4 regions of the Nocardioides dongxiaopingii genome follow, and region 2 is predicted to be linked to each of the others. Evidence: predicted binding sites of a transcription regulator. Region 2 holds the regulator's gene; each other region holds the start of a gene.
What was found. Region 2 encodes LexA, which represses DNA repair genes until DNA is damaged. Its sites were predicted from a motif close to TCGAACANNTGTTCGA; they were not measured.
Positions count from the first base shown of each region.

Region 1 (4,792 bases), 1.3 Mb from region 2:
GCGCCGTCGGCGAGCGTGGCGGTCGGGTCGGGGACGACGAGCTCGGGGTCGACCTCCATGCGGGTGCCGAGGCCGCTGCAGGTCGGGCAGGCGCCGAACGGCGAGTTGAAGGAGAACGAGCGCGGCTCGAGGTCGTCGGTGTCGATCGGGTGGTCGTTGGGGCACGACATCTTCTCGCTGAACTTCAGCTCGCGGTCGGGGTGCTTCGCGTCGCGGTCGACGAAGTCGAAGACCACGAGGCCGCCGGCGAGGTTGAGCGCGGTCTCGACCGAGTCGGTCAGCCGCCGCTTCGAGGACTCCTTGACCGCCAGCCGGTCGACGACGACCTCGATCGTGTGCTTCTTCTGCTTGTCGAGCTTGGGCGGCTCGTCGAGCGTGTGGGTCTCGCCGTTGACCCGGGCGCGCGAGAAGCCCTGGGTCTGCAGCTGCTTGAAGAGCTCGACGTACTCGCCCTTGCGGCCGCGGACCACCGGTGCGAGCACCTGGAAGCGGGCGCCGTCCTCGAGGTCGAGGACGCGGTCGACGATCTGCTGCGGGGTCTGGCGCTCGATCGGCGCCCCGCACGTCGGGCAGTGCGGCCGGCCGGCGCGGGCGAACAGCAGCCGCAGGTAGTCGTAGACCTCGGTGATGGTGCCCACGGTGGAGCGCGGGTTCTTCGAGGTGGACTTCTGGTCGATGGAGACCGCCGGCGAGAGACCCTCGATGAAGTCGACGTCGGGCTTGTCCATCTGGCCGAGGAACTGGCGGGCGTAGGCCGAGAGCGACTCGACGTAGCGGCGCTGGCCCTCGGCGAAGATGGTGTCGAAGGCCAGCGACGACTTGCCCGAGCCGGAGAGACCCGTGAAGACGATGAGCGAGTCGCGCGGGAGGTCGATCGAGACGTCCTTGAGGTTGTGCTCGCGCGCGCCTCGGATGATGAGCTGGTCAGCCACTGGGGTCCCTGGGTCGAAGGCTTGGGGGGGGTCGAGAGATTCGAACAAGTGTTCGTCATCGGTGGTCGATCGGGCAAGTCACCGCGCCGACCGGCCAAGCCTAGGCGGCGGCACCGACAGTCCGTCCCCTCAACGGGGTGACCGTGGGGCTGGCGTGGCCCAGGATGGGTCCCGTGACCCACGACGTGCTCGACGTCTCGACCCAACGGCTGGTCCGGACCATTGATTCCCTGCCCGACGACGCCTACCCGGCACCGTCCCTCCTGCCCGGGTGGACCCGCGGGCACGTGGTCGCCCACCTGGCCCTCAACGCCGAGGCCCTCGCCGGGGCGCTGCGCGGCGTCGTCGAGGGTCGCCCGGTCCCGATGTACGGGTCCCCGGAGGGCCGCGACGCCGACATCGAGTCGCTCGCGGCGACGTCGCCGTCCGCGCTGCGCGACCGGCTGCTCGCCAGCACGACCGTCCTCGGCGAGGCCCTGCGCCACCTGCCCGCCGACTCCCTCGACACCGAGATCGAGCGCACGCCCCACGGGCCGGGCTTCGCGGCCGGCGACGTGATGGCGATGCGGTGGCGCGAGGTGGAGATCCACCACGTCGACCTCGACGCCGGGTACACCCGCGCCGACTGGCCGGCGACCTTCGCCGAGGTGCTGGTCTCCCAGCTCGCGCAGCGCGCGGGCGCGACCCTCGTCGCCACCGACCTCGACCAGACCTGGCAGGCTGGCGGCGACGACGACGCGACGCCCCGGGTGTCCGGCACGGCCGCCGACCTCGGCTGGTGGCTCACCGGTCGCGGCGACGGCGACGGACTGACCACGGACGGCGAGCTGCCGAGGATCGGAGCATGGTGACGATGGACGACCGGGCGGACGACTACACGGGCGAGGTGACGGTCGGCGGCGGCGCCGACGTCCGCGAGCTCGCGCACCTGACCATCACCAAGGTGGCGGTCGACGAGAAGATGAGCAACAACTGCTACCTCCTGCGCTGCCGGGAGACCGGCGAGCAGCTGTTGGTCGACGCCGCCGACTCGGCCGGGACGCTGCTCCCCCTCGTCGGCGACGCCGGCCTGCGCACCGTCGTCACGACGCACCAGCACTGGGACCACCACCGGGCGCTGGCCGCGGTCGTCGAGGCGACCGGGGCCGAGGTCGTGGCCGGCGTCCCCGACGCCGCCGCCATCACCGAGCAGACCGGCGTCCCCGTGACCCGGCCCGTCGGGCAGGGCGACACCGTGACCGTCGGCGCGTGCGCCCTGTCGGTGATCGCCATCGCCGGTCACACGCCCGGGTCGGTCGCGCTCGTCTACGACGACACCGCCGACGGCGGGCAGCACCACCTCTTCACCGGCGACACGCTCTTCCCCGGCGGGGTGGGCGGCACGTTCGGCGACGCGGCGGCGTTCCAGCAGCTCATCGGCGACGTGGAGACGAAGGTGTTCGGGACGCTCCCCGACGCGACCTGGTTCTACCCGGGCCACGGGTCGGACTCCACGCTGGGCGCCGAGCGGCCGTCGCTGCCCCAGTGGCGCGAGCGCGGCTACTGACGCTCAGCCGCTGTAGGGGATCTCGGTCCGCCACTCCCCGACCGGCTGGTCCAGCGCCGCACGGATCGCGGCGGCCACCCGGTCGGGCGTGAACGCGCCCTCGCGCGACAGCGCGCCCCGCACGGTCACCGACACGGCACGGATGCCGTCGTCGCGCAGCGTGGCGTCGATGCTGTGCACGAGGTTGCGCACGCCGGCCTTCTGCACACCGAGGGACGCCGCGCGGTGCCACGGCTCGTCGGCGGCCATGCTGCCGGTGACCGTGATCCGGCTGCCCTCGCGGAGGTGGGGACGCGCCGCCCGGACCACGGTCAGCAGGGCGCCGACGCCGAGGGCGACGTCCTCGAGCAGCTCGGCCGCGGTGAGCTCCAGCGGGTCCTTCTCGCGGAACGCACTCGGGTTGAAGTGCAGCACGTCGACCGGCCCGAGCTCGGCGGCGAGACCCGTGACGGCGGCGTGGGTCGCCTCGGCGTCGGTCAGGTCGGCCAGCCGGCTCCCGACCCGCGCGCCGGCGTCGGCGAGGTCGGCGGCGAGGTCGCCGACGGCGCGCTCGTCGGCGCCGACGAGCCCCACCGGGTGCCCCTCACGGGCGAGGAGCCTGGCCAACGAGCCGCTGACGCCGGGGCCCGCCCCGGTGATGATCACGCTTCCGGTCATGGGCCCAGCGTGGGTGCTGCTGCCGTCCGGTGGCAACCCGGTGGGATCGCCCGCCCTTCTCCACAGGTGCTCGAACAGGCTCTCGATTGTCCGTGCCGACCGTTAGAATAGACCCATGGCCGCACCCACCGCCCAGCTCACCGACCCGGCGCTGGCGGCGGTGCGCGCCCGCGACCACGCCGCCCGCCAGGCCGACGTCGACCGGCTCCTCGCGGTCCTCGACTGGGCCACCCAGCACACCACCGACGCCGACCCCGGGGTGGTGACCTTCGGCGAACGCGCCCTCACCCTCGGCGGCCCCGGCTGCCCGGCCATCGAGGAGTTCGCCGCCTACGACCTCGCCGCCGCCCTGGGCTCCTCCACCGAGTCCGGGCTGAAGTACCTCGCCCGCGCCCTCGAGCTGCACCACCGACTCCCCCGACTCTGGGCCGCGGTCCTCGCCGGACGCCTGCCGGTGTGGAAGGCCGCCAAGATCGCCGACGCCACCATGCGACTCCCCCTCGACGGCGCCACCCACGTCGACGCCCGGCTCGCCCAGGCCGTCTCCACCATCACCTACGCCCAGCTCGACCGTCTCGTCGACGAAGCCATCGCCCGTCACGCCCCCGACCAGGTCGTGCCCAGACCCGACAGCCGGCACGTGGCAATCGACCTGGACCGCCCGAGCATCGAGGGCCACGTCCACCTCGACGCCGCCCTGTCCGTGCCCGACGCCCTCGACCTCGAACAAGCACTGCAGGCAGGAGCCGACGCCCTCGCCGACGCCGGATCCACCGACCCCCTCGACGTCCGCCGCTCGATCGCCCTCGGCGTCCTCGCCCGCGGCGACCAACCCCTCGACCTCACCACCCCGCCCACCCGGCCACTCGTGGTCCACGTCCACCAGGACTCACCCGACGTCGGGCGCTGCGAGATGACCCGGAGTCCGGTCACCGTCGAGACCATCCGCACCTGGTGCGCCACCGCCACCCACGTCACCATCAAGCCCGTCATCGACCTCGAGCAGCACGTCCACGTCGAGGCCTACGAAGCACCCGACCGGTTGCGCGACCACATCGAGCTGCGCGACCTCACCTGCGTCTTCCCCCACTGCCGACGACCCGCCACCCGCTGCGACCTCGACCACATCACCCCGTACTCAACCGGCGGCACCACCAGCAGCGACAACCTCGCCCCACTGTGCCGACGACACCACCGCGCCAAGACCCACAGCCCGTGGACGTACACGATGACCACACCGGGCACCTACCACTGGACCGCACCATCGGGCCTCACCTACCGACGCGACCACCACGGCACCACCGCCCTCGACCCACCACCAGCCACGCCACCAGCCGAGCCTGCCGAACCCTGACCACCCCGCCCCGCACCCCGCCCCGGCGGGGACATCGGCGCGCCCGGCCGGTGCCGGGAGGGGTCAGGCCGTGACGACACCAGCGCACTGCGACGTGCACGCGTGATCCGCGGGCCCGGCAGACTTCAGACACCTGGTCCTGGACTGGTGCGGGCCGGACCGGTCGCCACCGAGAAGCCACGTAGATGGTCCGCGACGCCTAATGCGCCGCGGTCACTTCGCCTGCCGATCCTGCCGGCGAACGACGTCCCGCCGGGGTGGCAGGGCGTCGTCCGACCGCCCGCGGCGGGGGCCAGCCGCCGT
Region 1 is NZ_CP040695.2:2,013,911-2,018,702, reverse strand. It holds gene uvrA (excinuclease ABC subunit UvrA) at 1-932, opposite strand, end outside; gene FE634_RS09485 (maleylpyruvate isomerase family mycothiol-dependent enzyme) at 1,106-1,783, shown strand; gene FE634_RS09480 (MBL fold metallo-hydrolase) at 1,777-2,478, shown strand; gene FE634_RS09475 (SDR family oxidoreductase) at 2,482-3,135, opposite strand; gene FE634_RS09470 (HNH endonuclease signature motif containing protein) at 3,251-4,489, shown strand.
Region 1: a site for LexA is predicted at 3,206-3,221, ahead of FE634_RS09470 (HNH endonuclease signature motif containing protein). Genes of this name have one in related genera too.

Region 2 (4,792 bases):
CGCGCGGACCCGACCCGCGGACGCCGGCGACCCCCGCCGAGCCGGCCGGACCGACCGCAGCGCCCGGACCGGGCGGAGCACCGCCGACGCCCGGCGGGCGGCGCGCCGCCCGCTGACCCGCCGCCGATCCAGGTCCGCCCCGGTCCTCGACGCCCGGGGCTCCGTCGGCGCTCGCTGGCGCTCGCCTGCCGGCCTCCGGCGGGTGCTGACCGTCCCGGGGGGGCCGCGCCAGACCGATCCGGCCCGGCGCTTCACGGCGATCTCCCTGTCGGCCCGGCCCCGCGGCACCTACGCTGCCTCCAACGAGGAGGCCGAGGCGGAGCGGTGGCAACCAATCACGACGTGCGGGTCACGGGTGCGAGCGTCCTCGACGGGCGCTACCGCACCACGTGCGCCTGCACGTGCGGGTGGACCGGCGAGTCGGACGAGGCCCGGCAGGCCGGGGCCCTCGCCGCGGCCGCCAAGATCCGCGTCGACCACCTCCTCGAGGCACACCCGCGGCAGGCGCCGTCCTCCTTCTTCCGGCCCCGGGCCGCCGCGCGCTACCGGCACCCGCGCTCATTGAGCGCCGCGACGCAGCAGCAGCGGCGGTGGGTCCGGTACGCCGGGTGCGCCTGCGGCTGGACCCACACCGTGCACGGTCGTTCCGCCGCTGCGACGGCCCGGGTCGCACGGGCCCACCACCTCGAGCACGTGAACCTGCAGACCGGACGCGCGCCGTGGCGCGACTACGTCGTGCTCGTCGCGCTCCTGGTGCTCGGCGTCGCGGTGGTCGGCGTGCTGGCCGCGATCGCGATCAGCAGCGGCGGCGGCGACCCCCGGGACCTCGGCTCGCTCTTCGGCTGACGTGCCACCCCACGACACCCGGGCCGGCGTCGTGCGGACGCGGAACGGGGGCGAAGCCGTCTTCCCTCGGCTCCGCCCCCGGTGTTCCCCTTGATGAATCGCCCGCCGGGGTCGAAGCGGCGGACGACGTCGGTGCGGTCTCAGTCGACCGGGACCTCCAGCCGCTGACCCGCGTCGAGGGACACCTCGGCGAGGTCGTTGAGCTGGACGAGGTGGTTCATCGTGTCGCGCACGTCGTCGCCGTCACTCACGTCGGAGGCGATGCTCCACAGGGTCTCACCGGGCGCGACCACGATCGTCTCGGTGGCCTCCCGCTCCGCGGTGGCCATGGAGTTGCCGGCGAAGGCGACGCCGACGGCGGCCAGGACCAGCAGCGCCAGCACCAGCACCACGAGACGTCCGCGGCGGGTCAGCCGGTAGTCGGGCACGCGAGGAGCCGACAGGGCGGTGGGTGCGATCGTCGTGGTGCTCATGGGTGCCTCCTGGGGAAGTGGCCGTGCTGGTGGAGCCGAGGATGTTGCTGACGATTCGATGTCTAACGGGAGGCACCGACAGTCCTGCTGGTGCACCGCTCTCGATCAGACATTCGATCGAACACATGAGCGAGACTAGATCAGGTGTTCGAACGATGCAACCCCCGAGTCGAACGCGTGTTCCCACGACCCAGCTGACCTGGCCGCCCGGATCGGGCGCGACACGCCGTTCGAACACCTGTTTGAACACGGTGGCGATCGGTGGCACGCTGCAGCCATGCCCCGGACACGTACTGGCACCCCGAAGATCACCGAGCTCCCGGACGGTCCCGCCGACGCGACCGGCCTGACCCCGCGTCAGCAGCGCGTCCTGGCCACCATCAAGGACAGCATCGAGCTGCGCGGCTACCCGCCGAGCATGCGCGAGATCGGCGAGTCCGTCGGGCTCACCAGCACCTCGAGCGTGGCCCACCAGCTGCGCACGCTGGAGCAGAAGGGCTTCATCAAGCGCGACCCGAACCGTCCCCGCGCCCTCGAGGTGTTCCTGCCCGAGGTGATGGCCGCGCGGCGCTCGCTGGGCAGCAGCGACGACTCCTCGATCGACGAGACCGGCATCGGCGACACCGCCCCGCCGCCCACCAACGTCCCGCTCCTGGGCCGGATCGCGGCCGGCGGTCCGATCCTGGCCGAGCAGACCTACGACGACGTCTTCCCGCTCCCCCGCCAGCTGGTCGGCGACGGAGAGCTGTTCATGCTCGAGGTGTCCGGGGAGTCGATGATCGAGGCGGCCATCTGCAGCGGCGACTACGTCGTGGTCCGCCAGGCCCAGACCGCGGAGAACGGCGACATCGTCGCGGCGATGATCGACGGCGAGGCGACGGTCAAGACGTTCCAGCGCAAGGACGGCCAGGTATGGCTGCTGCCGCACAACCCGGCGTTCGACCCGATCGACGGCACCCACGCCTCGATCCTCGGCATCGTCACCGCGGTGCTCCGCAAGGTCTGACCCCCGGCCCGTCCGCAGGCTTCGCACGACCCCGAGACCGCCACCGGCACGACGCCGGTGGCGGTCTCGTCGTCCCTGTCCCGGCGGCTCGGCAACTGTCGGTGCGCCGGGTTAGGTTGTGGCCCCACTCACGAACGGAGCCTCCATGCGCTTGCGCACTCGTCCCCGAACCCAGGCCAGCGTCCGCGCGCTGGTCGTGCTGGGCGCCGTCGGCGCCCTGCTGATCGGCATGCTCGCGGCCCTGGCGGGTCCGTCGGTGGCCCGGGTCCCCTCGGGTGACACCGACTCCAAGCAGGCCACGGCGACCGACCCGTCGGTCCGGCAGGCCTCCCACGCGCTCCGCCGCGCCGAGAGCATCCGCGAGGACGGCGCCGCCGGCCGCGACGCCACCATGGTGCTGCGCGACCTGGCCAACACCCGCGCCGACCTCCCCGACGCCGAGCGGGCGGCCGCCGATGCGCTGATGAAGCGCCCGACGAGCTCCGGCGGCGACGGCTACCTCAACTACGGCAGCGTCGAGGAGGAGACCCCGGTCTGCACCGCGACCCTGTGCGTCCACTACGTCACCAGCGGCCAGCACGCCTCGACCCCGGAGTACGTCGCCACGGCGGTCGACACGCTCACCAGCGTCCAGCAGGCCTACCTGACCTCCGGCTACCGCGCGGTCAAGAGCGACGGCGGGCTCGGCGGCAACAGCCTGCCCGACGTCTACCTCGGCAACATCGGGGTCAACGGCCTGTACGGGTACTGCACCTCCGACGACCCGAGCAAGAGCACCCAGCGCTGGGACCGTTGGGCCTACTGCGTGCTCGACAACGACTACAGCGCCTCGGAGTTCCCGACGAACACCCCGACCGAGAACCTCCAGGTCACCGCCGCTCACGAGTACTTCCACGCCATCCAGTACGCCTACGACCGCTACGAGGACTCGTGGCTCCTCGAGGCCACGGCGGCCTGGGTCGAGGACGAGCTCTACGACGGCGTCGACGACAACCTGCAGTACCTGCGCAGCAGCCAGCTCCGCTCGCCCGGCACCCCGCTCGACACCTTCGACCCGAGCACCGGGTTCCACTACGGCACCTGGAGCTTCTTCCGCTTCCTCTCCGAGCGGTTCCCCGAGAAGAAGGGTCTGCTCCCGCGGATCGTGCTCGACGTCTTCTCCAAGGCCGACGGCGGCCCCGGCGGCCCCGACCAGTACTCCTGGAAGGCCGTCAACTCGGTCCTGAAGAAGAAGAAGACCTCCGGCGCGGCCATGCTCGGCGCCTACGCCGTCGCCAACCGTCGTCCGGGCCAGTCCTACGACGAGGGCGCGGCCAACCGCTACCCGAAGGCCCCGGCCGGCAAGGTCACGCTCGCGGCCGGCAAGGCGCGCACGGTCAAGGTCCGCCTCGACCACCTCACCAGCCGCACGACGCGACTGACCCCGAAGCGCCTGGCCACCAAGAAGGCCAAGGTGCGCCTGACCTTCGACCTGAGCCCGCGGGCGACCGGCGCCTTCGCGCTGATCACCACCACGCTGCGCTCCGGCAAGGTGCGCACGGTCAAGGTCAAGCTGAACAAGAAGGGCAACGGCGCCAAGGCCGTGCCGTTCAGCTCCAGGAAGGTCGACAACGTCGAGGTCACCCTCGTCAACGGCAGCGGCCGGTTCAAGTGCTGGCAGCAGAGCTACTTCTCCTGCCAGGGTCGCCCGCTCGACGACAACGCGGCGCAGCAGTTCACCGCGAGGGCCGTCAAGCGCTGACCTGACGCCTCGCTCGCTCGACGCCCATCCCGCTGCACCACGGCGGGGTGGGCGTCTCGCACTCCGCTGCTGTGACGCTCAGCCCGCGTCGGCGAGCCGGGCCAGGGCCTTGCGCACCACGGCGGGGTCGGAGGTGGTCCACATCGGCGGCAGGCTCGCCCTGAGGAAGCTCCCGTAGCGGGCGGTGGCCAGTCGCGGGTCGAGGACGGCGACGACGCCGCGGTCGGTGGTGGTGCGGATCAGCCGCCCGGCGCCCTGGGCCAGCAGCAGCGCGGCGTGGGTGGCCGCGACCTGCATGAACCCGTTGCCGCCGGCGCGGTCGGCAGCTCTCTGGCGCGCACTCATCAGCGGGTCGTCGGGACGCGGGAACGGGATCCGGTCGATCAGGACCAGCTGACAGGTCTCCCCGGGCACGTCGATGCCCTGCCAGAGGCTGAGCGTGCCGAACAGGCAGGTGTGCGGGTCGCCCACGAACTGGGCCGCGAGCTCGGGCAGCTGGGCGTCGCCCTGGGCCAGGGTGGTCAGGTGCGGCAGCCGGGTGCGGACCTCCTCGGCGGCCGCCTCGGCCGCCCGGCGGCTCGAGAAGAGCCCGAGGGTGCGCCCCTCGGCCGCGTCGACCAGCTCGACGATCTCGTCGAGCTGGGCCTGGACCAACCCGTCGCGACCCGGCGGCGGCAGGTGCCGGGCGACGTAGAGGATCGCCTGCCTGCCGTAGTCGAACGGCGA
Region 2 is NZ_CP040695.2:3,321,300-3,326,091, forward strand. It holds gene FE634_RS15520 (hypothetical protein) at 1-116, shown strand, start outside; gene FE634_RS15525 (hypothetical protein) at 325-846, shown strand; gene FE634_RS15530 (LysM peptidoglycan-binding domain-containing protein) at 987-1,319, opposite strand; gene lexA (transcriptional repressor LexA) at 1,597-2,325, shown strand; gene FE634_RS15540 (MXAN_6640 family putative metalloprotease) at 2,471-4,066, shown strand; gene FE634_RS15545 (ATP-dependent DNA helicase) at 4,145-4,792, opposite strand, start outside.

Region 3 (4,792 bases), 840 kb from region 2:
GCCGCGGAGGAGGCGCTGCGCCGGTGGAGCAACGCCGTGGGGCTGGTCCGTCCCGGCGGGCGCGCGATGGCGGTCGGCGACCCCGCCCACCCCGCGCTGCAGGCCCTGGTGCGCTGGGACCACGCCGGCTTCGCGCGGCGCGAGGCGCGCGACCGCCACGAGGCGCGGCTGCCCCCGACGACCCGGCTGGCCACCGTCACCGGCGAGCCCGGCGCCGTCGACGACGCCCTCACCCTGCTCGCCCCGCCCGCCCACGTCGAGGTCCTCGGCCCGGTGCCCGCCGGCCCCGAGGAGGAGCGGCTGGTGCTCCGCACCCCGCGCGCCCACGGCGCCGACCTGTCCCGCGCCCTCGGCGACCTCCAGCGGATCCGCTCGGCCCGCAAGCTCGACGCCGTGCGGGTGCGCGTCGACCCGCAGCAGCTCTGAGCCGGACCGTCGAGAGCCTGTGGTCGGCCGCGTGGTCGCGCGGGTCGCCGAGGACGGCCGGGAGTGGGGCGGGCGCCGAGGTGCGCTGGGAGGGTGAGCACGGCACCTCCAGCACCCCAGTCGCCCACGTCGAGCACTCTCGGGCTGGGCATGCCGATGTCCCCGCCGGGGCGGGGTGTCGGGGCGGGTCGGTCAGGTCTCGGCGGGGCGTGCTGTCGACGCTGGTGGGTCGAGGGCGGTGGTGCCGTGGTGGTCTCGTCGGTAGGTGAGGCCCGACGGCGCGGTCCAGTCGTAGGTGCCGGGATCGGCCATCCGGTAGTGCCAGCGGCTGTGGGTCTTGGCGCGGTGGTGGCGTCGGCAGAGGGGCGCGAGGTTGTCGCTGCTGGTGGTGCCGCCGGCTGAGTACGGGACGACGTGGTCGAGGTCGCAGCGGGTGGCGGGGCGGCGGCAGTGGGGGAAGACGCAGGTGAGGTCGCGCAGCTCGATCTGTTCGCGCAACCGGTCGGGGGCTTCGTAGGCCTCGACGTGGACGTGGTCGTGGAGGTCGATGACGGGCTTGATGGTGACCTTCGCGGCGGTGGCGCACCAGGTGCGGATGGTCTCGACGGTGACCGGACTCCTGGTGGTCGCGCAGCGCCCAAGGTCCGGACTGTCGTGGTGGACGTGCACGACGAGGTCACGGGTGGGTCGCGTGACGAGGTCGAGGGGCTGCTCGCCGCGGGCGAGGTCGCCGAGGGCGATCGACCGTCGGACGTCGAGGGGGTCGGTGGATCCGGCGTCGGTGAGCCTCGCGGCTCCGGTCTGGAGGGCGTCCTCGAGGTCAAGGGCGTCGGGAACCGACAGGAGGGCGTCGAGGCGGACGTGACCCTGGAGGGTGACGTTCGTCAGGTCGATCCAGGCGTGCCGTTCGTCGGCGGGCGGGGCGACGTCCTGGGGTGCGTATCGGGCGAGGGCCTCGGTGACGAGGCGGTCGAGCTGGGCGAAGGTGATCGAGGAGACGGCCTGGGCGAGTCGGGCGTCGACGTACGCCGCGCCGTCGACGGGCAGGCGCATCGTCGACTCGGCGATCCGACCGGCCTTCCAGACGGGGAGCCGCCCGTCGAGGACCGCTGCCCACAGGCGGGGAAGCCGGTAGCGGAGCTCGAGGGCCCGCCCGAGGTAGCCCAGCCCGGCGTCGGTGCTCATGCCCATCGCGGCGGCGAGGTCGTAGGCGGCGAACTCCTCGATGACCGGGCAGCCGACGCCACCCAGCGGGAGCGGCCGTTCGCCGAACGTCACGGTGTGGGGGTCATCGTCGGTGGTGTGCTCGAGGGCCCAGTCGAGAACCGCAACCAGGGTCGCGACCTCGGCCCGGCGGGTCGCCGCCTGGTGGGTGCGCACCGCTGCCAGGGCCGGGTCGGCGGTCTGGGTGGCGGTGGCTGCGGGCATGGGTCTATTCTACGACGATCGACGGACAATCGCTACTGTGTTCGAACATCTGTGCAGAACGGCCCGCCGGACCCGCGACCCGCCGGAGGGGCGCCGGACCCGCGGGACCCGTGCGCAGGGCATGGGGATCGACCCCGAGTCCCGGACGACGGCCAACTAGGATGGCCGACCCGAGCACATCCCGTCCCGCACAAGGAGTTCCGTGGCGATCCAGCCCATCCGGCTCTTCGGTGACCCGGTGCTGCGCCGTCCCGCGCTCGAGGTCGTCGACTTCGACAAGGAGCTGCGCACCCTGGTCGCCGACCTCACCGAGACGATGCTGGAGGCACCCGGCGCGGGCCTCGCGGCGCCGCAGATCGGCGTCGGCCTCCGGGTCTTCACGTGGAACGTCGACGGGGAGGTCGGGCACCTCGTCAACCCCGATCTGACGCTGTCGGAGGAGGTCCAGGACGGCGACGAGGGCTGCCTGTCGCTGCCGGGCCTGACCTACGACTGCCGCCGGGCCCTCTCGGTCGTCGCCCGCGGGTGGGACGTGCACGGCGAGCCGCTCGTCGTCGAGGGCTCCGAGCTGCTGGCCCGGGCCATCCAGCACGAGACCGACCACCTCGACGGCGTCCTGTTCATCGACCGGCTCGACACCGCGGCGCGCAAGGCCGCGATGAAGGAGATCCGGGAGTCGGAGTGGTTCGGCCTGGAGCGTCCGCAGGTCAAGGTCAGCCCGCACGCCACCCGAGGGCTGGGTCTCTGATGCGCGTCGTGTTCGCCGGCACGCCCGAGGTCGCCGTCCCGTCCCTCGACGCCATCGCCGCGTCCGCCCACGAGCTGGTCGGTGTCGTGACCCGCCCCGACGCGCCGTCGGGGCGCGGCCGCAAGCTCGTCGCGAGCCCGGTCGCCCAGCGGGCCGAGGCGCTCGGCGTCCCGGTGCTCAAGCCCGACCACCCCCGCGACCCGGAGTTCCAGGAGGCGCTGCGGGCCCTGGCGCCCGACTGCTGCCCGGTCGTGGCCTACGGCGCGCTGCTGCCGCAGTCGGCGCTCGACCTCGTGCCGCTCGGCTGGGTCAACCTGCACTTCTCCTGCCTGCCGGCCTGGCGCGGCGCGGCCCCCGTGCAGCACGCGGTGTGGGCCGGCGACGAGGTCACCGGGGCGACGACGTTCCGCATCGTCAAGGCGATGGACGCCGGTCCGACGTTCGGCGTCATGACCGAGCGGATCCTGCCCACCGACACCGCCGGCGACCTGCTCGGTCGCCTCGCCGAGGGCGGCGCGGGCCTGCTCGTCTCCACCCTCGACCACCTCGCCGCCGGCACCATCGAGGCCCGCGAGCAACCCGCCGACGGCGTCAGCCTCGCGCCCAAGATCACCGTCGAGGACGCCGAGGTCGACTGGTCCGAGCCGGCGGTCGCCGTCGACCGCCGGATCCGTGCCTGCACGCCGGCACCCGGCGGGTGGAGCACCCACGAGGGCGAGCGGATCAAGATCGGTCCCGTGCGCATCACCGACGTCGACCTGCCCGCCGGCGAGCTCGCGGTCAGCAAGCAGGAGGTGCTCGTCGGCACCGGCACCACCGCCGTCCGGCTCGGCGAGGTCAAGGCGTTCGGCAAGCGGCAGATGGCCGCGGCCGACTGGGCGCGCGGCGTCCGGCTGGCCTCGGGCGTCCGGTTCGGCGGCCCGCGTGCCTGACGGCTCGGGCGGGCGCCCGGCGACCCCCGACGACGTCGACGAGATCTGTGCGGCGCTGCCCGACACCGAGCTCGGCACGTCGTGGGGCGACATGCCGACCTGGAAGGTGCCGTCGGGCCCGCGGGGGAAGGGGTTCGTGATGTACCGGCGTCCGCACGCCTCCGCCGTCGACCCCGACACCGGTGAGCAGTACGACGACCTGGTGATCATCGTGACGCCGACCGAGGCGGAGAAGGCGGCGCTCGTCGACGACGCCGCGACGCCGTTCTTCACCATCGACCACTTCGACGGCTACGCCGCCGTGCTGGTCCAGCAGTCGCGGCTCGGCGAGCTCGGGCGCGACGAGCTCGCGGAGATCATCACCGACGCCTGGGCCACGCGCGCGCCGAAGCGGCTCGTGAAGGAGCACCTCGGCGATGGCTGAGCGCGCCGGCTCCACCCTCCGCCCGGGCGGCGGCCGCGTGCGAGGTCCCGTCGACGTGCCGCGGCTCGCGGCCTTCGAGGTGCTCAAGGCCGTGCGCGTCGACGACGCCTACGCCAACCTCGTGCTCCCGGCGGTGATCGCCCACTTCAATCTCGAGGCCCGCGACGCGGCGTTCACCACCGAGCTCGCCTCCGGCACCCTGCGCTGGCGCGGCACCTACGACGCCGTGCTGTCGGCCTGTGTCGACCGGCCGCTGAGCAAGGTCGAGGCCAAGGTGCTCGACGCCCTGCGGCTCGGCACGCACCAGCTGCTGGCCATGCGGGTGCCCACCCACGCCGCGATCAGCACCACCGTCGACCTCGTCCGGGCCACCGGCAACCAGGGCGCGGCCGGGTTCGCGAACGCCGTGCTGCGCAAGGTCGCCGCCCACGACCTCGACGCCTGGGTGGCGCGGGTCGCCCCCGACCCGACCAGCCTGCGCTACCCCGAGGTCGCCCTCAGCCACCCGGCCTGGGTGGTCGACGAGCTCCGCAAGGCCGTCGGCCCCGACCAGCTGCTCGCCCTGCTCGCCGCCGACAACGTCGCCCCGGAGGTCACCCTGGTGGCCCGCCCGGGCCGGGCCACGCGCGAGGAGCTGCCGGGCGAGCCGACGCCCTACTCGCCCTACGGCGTCACGCTCACCGGCGGCAGCCCCGCCGCCGTCCCCGCGGTCGCCGAGGGGCGCGCCGGCGTCCAGGACGAGGGCTCGCAGCTGGTGGCGCTGGCCCTGGCCCGCGCCGAGGTCCCCGCCGAGGGCTCCGACGGCGACGGCGGCCGCTGGGTCGACCTCTGCGC
Region 3 is NZ_CP040695.2:2,477,260-2,482,051, reverse strand. It holds gene FE634_RS11685 (primosomal protein N') at 1-426, shown strand, start outside; gene FE634_RS11680 (HNH endonuclease signature motif containing protein) at 619-1,854, opposite strand; gene def (peptide deformylase) at 2,057-2,602, shown strand; gene fmt (methionyl-tRNA formyltransferase) at 2,602-3,534, shown strand; gene FE634_RS11665 (MmcQ/YjbR family DNA-binding protein) at 3,527-3,958, shown strand; gene FE634_RS11660 (RsmB/NOP family class I SAM-dependent RNA methyltransferase) at 3,951-4,792, shown strand, end outside.
Region 3: a site for LexA is predicted at 1,896-1,911, ahead of FE634_RS11680 (HNH endonuclease signature motif containing protein). Genes of this name have one in related genera too.

Region 4 (4,792 bases), 310 kb from region 2:
GCACCACCTGCCGCTTCGAGGCGCCGAGCGCCCGCAGCAGGGCCAGCTCGCGGCTGCGCTGGGCGACCAGGATGGAGAAGGTGTTGACGATGATGAAGGAGCCCACGACCAGCGCGATCCCGGCGAAGATCAGCAGGAAGGTGGTGAGGAACGAGATCGCCTCGAGCAGGTCGCTCGCCGACTCGTCGGCGGCCTCGTCGCCGGTCACCGCCTCGTAGCCGTCGGGCAGTGCGGCCTCGACGTCGGCGAGCAGCTGCTCCTGGGTGACGCCGTCGGCGGCGGTGACCCAGATCGACTCGTACTCGTCCGCGCCCCCGTGGAAGAGCCGCTGCGCCTCGCTGGTCTCGAACGCGGCGTAGGTGGCGCCGTTGAGGGAGCCGCCCTCGGCGAAGTCGGCGATCCCGACCAGCGTCGGCGCGAGGTTGGCGGTCTCGTCGGTGGTGATCAGCGGGACGGTGTCGCCGACGTCGTAGCCGGACTTCTCCGCCGTGGCGGCGTCGAGCACGACCTCGTCGGGTCCCTCGGGCGCACGCCCCTCGGCGATCTGCAGGCCCTCGAGCCCGTTGCCGGCGGGGGCGTCGGACCAGCTGGCGCCCAGCGACGGCGGCCCGAACCCGCCGATCGGCTTGCCCTCGTCGTCGACGACGTAGACGCCGAGGGCGTTGACCATCCCGTCGGCGCGCGCGGCTCCCGGGACCTCGGCCAGCGTGTCGGCGAGGTCACCGGGGACGGTGCGGGTCGACAGCGCCCCGCCGGGGGCGTCGCCGCCGCCCTCGGGCCGCACGACGACGTCGCCCACGGTCGAGGCGAACAGCGAGGTGAAGCTGCGGTTCAGGGTGTCGGAGAAGATCAGCGTGCCGACCACGAACGCCACGCCGAGCACGATCGCGAAGGTGCTCATCACCAGGCGCAGCTTGCGCCCGAGCAGGCTCTTGAGGGCCGCGCGGATCATCCCGGGCCGCCGGGCCCGGCGTCGGACATCCGCGCCATGATCGCGAGCACCTGGTCGCGGTCGGGCCGGCGCAGCTCGTCGACGACCTTGCCGTCGGCGAGGAAGACGACGCGGTCGGTGTAGGCCGCCGCGACCGGGTCGTGGGTCACCATCACCACGGTCTGGCCGTGGGTGTCGACACTGGCGCGCAGCAGCTCGAGCACCTCGGCCCCCGAGCGCGAGTCGAGGTTGCCGGTGGGCTCGTCGGCGAAGACGATCCGCGGGCGGCTCACGAGCGCCCGGGCGACCGCGACCCGCTGCTGCTGGCCGCCGGAGAGCTGGTTGGGCTTGTGGTCGAGCCGGTCGCCGAGGCCGACGGTGCCGATGACCGAGTCGAACCAGGCGCGGTCGGGCTTGCGGCCGGCGATGGCCAGCGGCAGCACGATGTTCTCCTCCGCGGTCAGCGTCGGGACCAGGTTGAACGACTGGAACACGAAGCCGATCTCCTCGCGGCGCAGGAGGGTCAGGGCCTTGTCGTGGAGCCGGCCGATCTCGCGGTCGCCGATCAGCACCTGGCCGGACGTCGCGCTGTCGAGCGCCGCGCAGACGTGCATCAGCGTCGACTTGCCCGACCCGCTCGGGCCCATCACGGCGGTGAACTCCCCGGCGTACAGGTCGAGGGTGACGTCGTCGAGGGCGCGGACGACCGCCTCGCCCTGGCCGTAGGTCTTGGAGAGGCCGACCACGCGGGCGGCCACCTCGCGGCCGGCCGTCGCGCTGGTGCTGGGGGTCGTCATGGCCCCAGCCTGACCGGTCGGGCAACCCCGGCGCCACCGGGATGCCCCCGACCCGACCCCGAGCCCGGCGAGGGGTGGCCGACGCGCCGCGAGGTCGTCGAACACCTGTTCGACCACGGGTCTATGATCGGGGGATGGACTTCCAGGGAACCCTCTTCCAGGCGCCCGCGTCCGGGGTGGGCGACCTCGGCCGCACCGAGCGCCGTCCCCTCGCCGGGGGCGCGTGGCTCGACGTCCTGCGGTCGTGGCTGCCGGCGCCCGACGAGGTGTTCGAGACGCTGGTGCGCGACGTGCCGTGGCGCGCCGAGCGCCGTCAGATGTACGACCGGGTCGTCGACGTCCCGCGCCTGCTGCACACCTACATGATCGGCGAGCCGCTCCCCCACCCGCTGCTCGCGGAGGCCCGCGACGCGCTGTCGGCGCACTACGCCGACGAGCTGGGCGAGCCGTTCCGCACCGCGGGCTGCTGCTACTACCGCGACGGCCGCGACTCGGTCGCGTGGCACGGCGACACCATCGGCCGGGGCTCCAGCCACGACACGATGGTCGCGATCGTCTCCCTCGGCGACCCCCGCCGGCTCCACCTGCGGCCCCGGGCCGGCACCGCCGCCGCCGACGGCGGCGAGCCGCTGGCCGTCGAGATGGGCCACGGCGACCTGGTCGTGATGGGCGGCTCGTGCCAGCGCACGTGGGAGCACGCCGTCCCGAAGGTCGCGCACGCCGGCCCGCGCATCTCGGTCCAGTACCGCCCGTTCAACGTCTTCTGAGCCGCCGCGCCGCCCGGCGTCCGGGTCGGTCCGCGGGGGTGGACCGCCCCGGCGCCGACGGGGCTAGGTTCGCGCCATGACCGACACCCCGGCGCCGTACGACCCCACCCGACCTGCCGGACCGAGCACCCCTCCGTCCGGGGGGCCGACCCCCGACCGCGCCCCCGACCGGGCCCCCGAGCCGACCCCGCCGGCGCGCGAGCACCAGGACCCGCTGCGCGGCTCCCGCACCAGCGGCGCGTGGGCCGGGGTGATCGCGGCGGCGGTGCTGCTGATCCTGCTGGTCATCTTCATCGCCCAGAACACCGAGTCGACCGACATCCAGTTCCTCGGCTTCGACGGCTCCCTGCCGCTCGCGGTCGCCCTGCTGGTCGCCACCGTCGTGGGCATGGTGGTCGCCGGCGCGGTCGGGTCGCTGAGGATCCTGCAGCTGCGCCGGCGCATCAAGCGCGAGCGCAAGGGCTGAGACCCCCCGGCGCGGTTTGGTCCGACGGGGTTGGGTGGGGCCATGGAGTCGAACCCGCCTGCCCCGTCCGCCACGATCGGCCTGACCGGCCTGGCGGTGATGGGGCGCAACCTGGCCCGCAACATCGCCCGCCACGGCCACGCCATCGCCGTCCACAACCGGACGACCGCCCGCACCACCAGCTTGCTCGAGGAGCACGGTGACGAGGGCGCCGACAGCGGCGGCCGGCTGATCGGCACCGAGAGCCTCGAGGAGTTCGTGGCCGCCATCGAGAAGCCGCGCGTCGTGCTGGTGATGGTCAAGGCCGGCGAGGGCACCGACGCGGTCATCGACGACCTCGTGCCGCTGCTGGAGGAGGGCGACATCGTCGTCGACTGCGGCAACGCCCACTTCACCGACACCATCCGCCGCACCGAGCAGCTCGAGGCCCACGGCCTGCACTTCGTCGGCACCGGCGTCTCCGGCGGCGAGGAGGGCGCCCTCAACGGCCCCTCGATCATGGTCGGCGGCAGCGACCGGGCCTACGAGCGGCTGGGGCCGATCATGGAGTCGATCGCGGCCCACGTCGACGGCGAGCCGTGCTGCGCCCACGTCGGCGAGGGCGGCGCCGGCCACTTCGTGAAGATGGTGCACAACGGCATCGAGTACGCCGACATGCAGCTGATCGCCGAGTCCTACGACCTGCTGCGCTCGGTCGCGGGCCTCGAGCCGGCCGCCATCGCCGACGTCTTCGAGGAGTGGAACAAGGGCGAGCTGGAGTCGTTCCTCATCCAGATGACCGCCGACGTCCTGCGCCACACCGACGCCGGCGGCCACCCGTTCGTCGACGTCGTCCAGGACGCCGCCGAGCAGAAGGGCACCGGCCGCTGGACCGTCCAGTCGGCCCTCGACCTCGGCGTCCCGATCACCGGGATCGCGGAGGCGACGTTCGCCCGCAGCCTGTCGGGCCACACCGCCCAGCGGGCCGCGGCCCGCACGATGTTCTCCACCAGCCCCGACGAGCAGCGCGTCGAGGTCGACCGCGACACCTTCGTCGACCAGGTGCGCGCGGCGCTGTACGCCTCCAAGGTGGTCGCCTACGCCCAGGGCTTCGACCAGGTCGCCGCGGGCGCCGAGGAGCACGGCTGGGACGTCGACCTCGGCCAGGTCGCCAAGATCTGGCGCGACGGCTGCATCATCCGGGCCCGGTTCCTCGGCCGGATCACCGAGGCCTACACCGACGAGCCCGACCTCACCACGCTGCTGACCACGCCGTTCTTCGCCGAGGCCGTCCAGGACGGCGTGGACGCCTGGCGCGAGGTCGTGGCCACCGCCGCCCGGGCGGGTGTGCCGGTGCCGGCGTTCGGGTCGTCACTGTCGTACTTCGACGGGTTGCGCCGCGAGCGCCTGCCCGCCGCCCTCATCCAGGCCCTGCGCGACAACTTCGGGGCCCACACCTACCAGCGCGTCGACCGGCCGGGCACGTTCCACACCGCCTGGGCCGGCGACCTCAGCGAGAGCGAGCAGTGACCCCATGAGCACCCACCCCACGACGACCGGCGACACCACCGCGGCACCGTCCGGCACCTACGCGATCGGCGGCGACCTGCCCGTCGTCCGACTCGGCTACGGCACCATGCAGCTCACCGGCGAGGGGGTCTGGGGTCCCCCGCGGGACCACGACACCGCCGTCGCGGTGCTCCGGCGCGCGGTCGAGCTGGGCGTCACGTTCTTCGACACCGCCGACTCCTACGGCCCGGTCGTCGCCGAGCAGCTCCTCAAGGAGGCGCTGCACCCCTACGCCGACGACGTGGTGATCGCGACCAAGGCGGGGCTGACGCGCCAGGGCCCG
Region 4 is NZ_CP040695.2:3,626,481-3,631,272, forward strand. It holds gene FE634_RS17065 (ABC transporter permease) at 1-952, opposite strand, end outside; gene FE634_RS17070 (ABC transporter ATP-binding protein) at 949-1,728, opposite strand; gene FE634_RS17075 (alpha-ketoglutarate-dependent dioxygenase AlkB) at 1,863-2,495, shown strand; gene FE634_RS17080 (LapA family protein) at 2,572-2,961, shown strand; gene gndA (NADP-dependent phosphogluconate dehydrogenase) at 3,004-4,470, shown strand; gene FE634_RS17090 (aldo/keto reductase) at 4,475-4,792, shown strand, end outside.
Region 4: a site for LexA is predicted at 1,826-1,841, ahead of FE634_RS17075 (alpha-ketoglutarate-dependent dioxygenase AlkB). Genes of this name have one in related genera too.